Regions from separate parts of the Shewanella sp. DC2-4 genome, predicted to be linked through region 2. Evidence: predicted binding sites of a transcription regulator. Region 2 holds the regulator's gene; the other holds the start of a gene.
What was found. The regulator sigma-54, encoded in region 2, starts transcription at its own class of promoters, with help from an activator protein. The targets are predictions, from matches to a motif close to GTTGGCACGNNNNTNGNNT.

Region 1 (2,410 bases), 2.6 Mb from region 2:
ACGACTGCGCACAAGATATTGCTTATTTTCACCCAGTACGATGCCGCTGTGTTGCTCTAAGAACAACCTAAATTGATTATATTCAGCCTCAGCGAGTGATTTATTTGGCACATTCACATCCTAAATCCTATAGCAAGCACCAAAATCAGTGCGAAACCATCATGTTATAAAGTCGAGATTATAGCGTAAAGCGTATCTAGGTACTAACCGACAGCAATTACAAACTTAAATGCTTATTCACAGCAGCGGCCAGTTCGTCGGGATTAAACTTAGCGATAAAGTCATTAGCCCCCACTTTTTGAACCATTGCCTGATTGAATACACCACTTAACGAAGTATGCAGTACCACTTTAATATGCTTAAGCTTAGGATCATCTCGGATTTCAGCGGTCAGGGTGTAGCCATCCATTTCAGGCATCTCAATATCAGAGATAATGAGGGGGATCTCATCGGCCACATTATCCATCTCTTTGGCGATCTCTTTAAGCTTGTCTAATGCTTCACGACCATCTTTTGCGGTATCAATTTGTAAATTCAATGACTCGAGTGAACGAATAATTTGTTTACGCGCCACGGCAGAATCATCAATAACCATAATATGGTAATGCTGAGTTCTGTCGAGGGTCAGTTTTTCATTGGCTTCTTCACTGATAGCCGTTTTAACCGGTGAAATCTCATCTAAGATTTTTTCCACATCGAGAATTTCAACTAATTCACCTTCAATTTCAGTCACAGCTGTCAGATAAGAATAACGACCAGCACCTTGCGGCGGAGGCATAATCGCTTCCCAATTCATGTTGATGATCCGCTCAACAGAACTGACCAAGAAGCCTTGAACACTGCGGTTATATTCAGAAATAATGATGAAACAGTTTTCAGTGCTCGCTAAAGGTTTTCCCCCTGTTGCCGCACTCAAATCAATCACTGAAATGGTTGTTCCACGAATATGAGCAACACCCTTCACATAAGGATTAAGTTTAGGCAAAGTGGTCAGTGGTGGACACTGCAGTACTTCTTTCACCTTAAACACGTTAATCCCAAACCGTTGACGACCGTTTAATTTAAAAAGCAGCAATTCTAAACGGTTTTGTCCAACGAGCTGGGTTCGTTTGTTGACTGAATCAAGAATACTCGACATAACTCTGCCTTGTTGTTCTGTTTATGTTCGGCCCTATAACTCAGTTGAGTATAGGCATATTAATTGCTTACGTCTTATCTATCGATAAACATAGTCGAAACTGAGTCAATCTTCTGACAGTGATGCAAATTATTATTACAGTGGTCAGCTTCGAACTTAATAAAAGTATAGGTGCATTCTGGCGTTACAAGCTAGTCTCTTCATTATGAAAGTAAATTTAGTCTGTTTTTTTAGTCTTTTCACCCTCTTCATGCCCGCTTTAGCGAGTGCAGAGCCTATTGTCCCCACCGTATCGGCAATCTCAGAATTAGCTAAAGCGCTTATTTCAGAAAAAATATCCGTTCCAGAAAATGCCAAAGTAAATATTTCGCCACAGATGGTTGACGCAAGAATGCTGCCGTCACAATGTTCATCTCCAATGAAAGTAGAACTGGCTAGCGATAGGGAAATTAGCCGTAATAACACCTTAAAAGTCAGCTGCGATACACAAGACTTAGCTTACCCTTGGCAAATCTATATCTCGGTTCGGGTGGATATCTTATTCCCCGTTGTTGTCTCAACCGAAATCTTAGCACCAGGCGAACTCATCTCTCCTAGTCAAGTAGAAGTCCGTTACATTGAACAAAATAGCTTGAGAGGTGCCGAATTCGATGACCCGAGTAAATTGGCTGGCGTGCGAGTAAAACGACGAGTAGCAAAAGATAATCCCATATTAAGCAACAACTTATGCTTCGTTTGTAAAAATGATTCGGTATCTATCTACGTTCGTTCTGGCTCATTCGAGCTCAAAACAGTGGGCGAAGCCCTACAAGATGGCAATAAAGGTGATCGGATCAGAGTCAAAAATAGCAGTTCAAACAAAGAACTAGATGCTATAGTCACAGGCATTGGCGAAGTTGAAGTAAGAATGTAAAATAATCTAAAGCTTTTTTGTAAGCTGCCGATACCCCAGTTAAGAAATCCCGTACACACGACGCTGGAGCCTAAAATGGCAATTGATATTAGCAAACTCAACACTGCAACGACTGCGCAAGTTCGTTCAGGCGCAACGAAAACGAGCAGCGATCAATCTGCTCAAGTTGCTACAAAATCGACAACACCACAGAGAAGCGATTCAGTGGTCATTACGGCCCAGGCACAACAACTTCAAGGAGCTCAGACTAAAATGGCTAGCCTTCCTGAAGTTGATCAAAAGAAAGTAGCCGAAATCAAACAAGCTATTGCCGAAGGTCGCTATAAAATTGACCCTGAAAAGTTGGCTGCCAATATTGC
Region 2 (2,410 bases):
TTCGCGCGCCACTAGGCTTTCGAATATCTCTTGAGATGAGAGGGTCGGGTACTGGGCAGCGACTAAGTCGCTGATGAGTTCCAGTACCTTTTTCTTGCTGCCCGGAGTGGCGCAGGTAGTGCACTCCGGCCGCAGTATGGTACAAAGTTCCATTATTAGTGTTTTGTTAACTTCTCTTTGTGTTTAATAACCTGACGGTCAAGCTTGTCAATCAGGGCGTCTATAGCGGCATACATGTCAGCATGCTCTGAAGTAGCAAAAACTTCACCACCTATGAGGTTTATTCTCGCTTCGGCAATCTGTTGCATTTTCTCAACATTGAGCACAACGTGCACATTATTGATCTGTTCGAAATGGCGTTCAAGTTTTGAAAACTTTTCTTCTACATATGCACGTAACGATTCGGTAATTTCGACATGGTGTCCACTTAGGTTTATTTGCATAGAAACGTCCTCCGATATCCACTGTAGGTTATAAACTTTTACGCTGATTAGAAGGTGGAATAAGCATAGCCTCTCGGTACTTCGCAATGGTTCTGCGGGCTACGTTGATCCCTTGTTCTGCCAGAAGTTGTGCCATCTTACTATCGCTTAATGGTTTTTTCTGGTTTTCCGCTGCCACCAGTTTCTTTATAAAGGCTCTGATTGCTGTGGATGAGCACTCACCACCATCGTCAGTACCGACGTGGCTAGAGAAGAAGTATTTTAGTTCAAAAAGTCCCTTAGGGGTATGCATGTATTTTTGAGTTGTGACCCGTGAGATGGTGGACTCATGCATTTCTACCGCTTCGGCAATATCGTTAAGCACCATAGGCTTCATGGCTTCTTCACCATACTCAAAGAAACCTTGCTGATATTGCACTATGCAATTAGCAACTTTAAGCAAAGTATCGTTACGGCTTTCTAAGCTCTTAATAAACCATTTAGCCTCTTGCAGATGGCCGCGAATAAATTGGCTATCGGCTTGGTTTTTGGTACTGCGTGCCATAGAAGCATAATGTTGATTTACATTGATTTTTGGCATGCAGTCAGGATTAAGCTCAACGACCCAGCGGCCATTTTTCTTCGACACAGACACATCTGGGATAACGTATTCGTCATTATTGGGCGTGATCAACAAACCTGGGCGAGGATTGAGGGTTTGGATAAGTGCTATACCATCCCTTAATTCATCTTCTTTTAATTTAGTCTTACGCATCAATAACCTAAAATCACGGGCGGCGATCAGATCTAAATGATCTTTGATCAGCATACGGGCGTTTTCTAGGTTGGGAGTATCAGCGGCGAAATGCGACAGTTGGATCAGCAGGCATTCACTTAAATCGCGGGCGGCAACGCCTATGGGATCAAAATGCTGAATACGCTTGAGTACGGCTTCGACTTCGTCAAGCTCAACTTCAGGATTGCCCATGGCTTCGAGAATTTCTTCAGTGCTTTGGGTGAGATAGCCCTGATCGTCGATGGCATCAATAATGGCGGTGGCAATGGCTAAATCGGTTTCAGAAAACGGCGTGAGGTTTTTTTGCCATTCTAAGTGTTCGTACAAACCTTCACTGGTCTCGCCTTGGAAGGGCATATCGTCTTCACGACTGCCGCCGGGGCCTGAGTTTGGGGAGGCGGTAAACACTTCATCCCATGTGGTGTCCATGGGGAGCTCATCGGGCATGGATTCTTTGGTTAGCGACTCTGCCGTATCTATGGTGGAGCTGTCTTTTTCTGGTGGCAGAGTGCTAGATTCACTGAAATCCGTATCGGATAGCGTTTGGTTTACAGGGGTTTTAGTGGCGTCGAATTGATCCTCTTCCAGCTCGAGAAGGGGATTAGAATCTAATGCTTGCTGGATCTCTTGCTGCAGTTCTAATGACGACAGTTGCAACAGACGTATAGCCTGTTGTAGTTGTGGCGTCATGGTTAACTGTTGACCCAGTTTGAGCTGGAGTGACGCTTTCATGTTACCGCTGATCCCTACGTTATTATTGTTGGATGAGGTCGCTTATTATTATCTTGAGTGAAGCCCAATGGCGGTATAAATTGCCTCCATTGGCTTCGCTCGATTAACTATAGCCTGAATTGTTCACCTAAGTACACAGCCCTAACTTGCTGATTGTCTAAGATCTCTGCTGGAGTTCCTTCGGCAATCAGGTTTCCGTGACTCACAATATAAGCATGTTCACATACATCTAATGTCTCGCGGACATTATGGTCTGTGATCAGTACGCCAAGGCCGCGACTTTTGAGTTGTTCGATAATCTTCTTGATGTCGATAACCGAAATAGGATCGACGCCGGCAAACGGTTCATCGAGCAAAATGAACTTAGGATTAGCGGCTAAAGCCCGCGCAATTTCGACGCGACGACGTTCGCCACCCGACAATGACATGCCTTGGCTGTCACGGATGTGGGTGATATGAA

Region 1: flgA (flagellar basal body P-ring formation chaperone FlgA) is a predicted target of sigma-54. The motif match lies at 1,189-1,207, and genes of this name have one in related genera.

The regions. Positions count from the first base shown of each region.
Region 1 is NZ_JABRVR010000002.1:1,086,727-1,089,136, reverse strand. Features, by position in the region: gene HQQ92_RS05540 (protein-glutamate O-methyltransferase CheR) at 1-117, opposite strand, end outside; gene HQQ92_RS05535 (chemotaxis protein CheV) at 218-1,138, opposite strand; gene flgA (flagellar basal body P-ring formation chaperone FlgA) at 1,344-2,051, shown strand; gene flgM (flagellar biosynthesis anti-sigma factor FlgM) at 2,127-2,410, shown strand, end outside.
Region 2 is NZ_JABRVR010000002.1:3,665,969-3,668,378, reverse strand. Features, by position in the region: gene ptsN (PTS IIA-like nitrogen regulatory protein PtsN) at 1-153, opposite strand, end outside; gene hpf (ribosome hibernation promoting factor) at 156-443, opposite strand; gene HQQ92_RS16730 (RNA polymerase factor sigma-54) at 472-1,950, opposite strand; gene lptB (LPS export ABC transporter ATP-binding protein) at 2,058-2,410, opposite strand, start outside.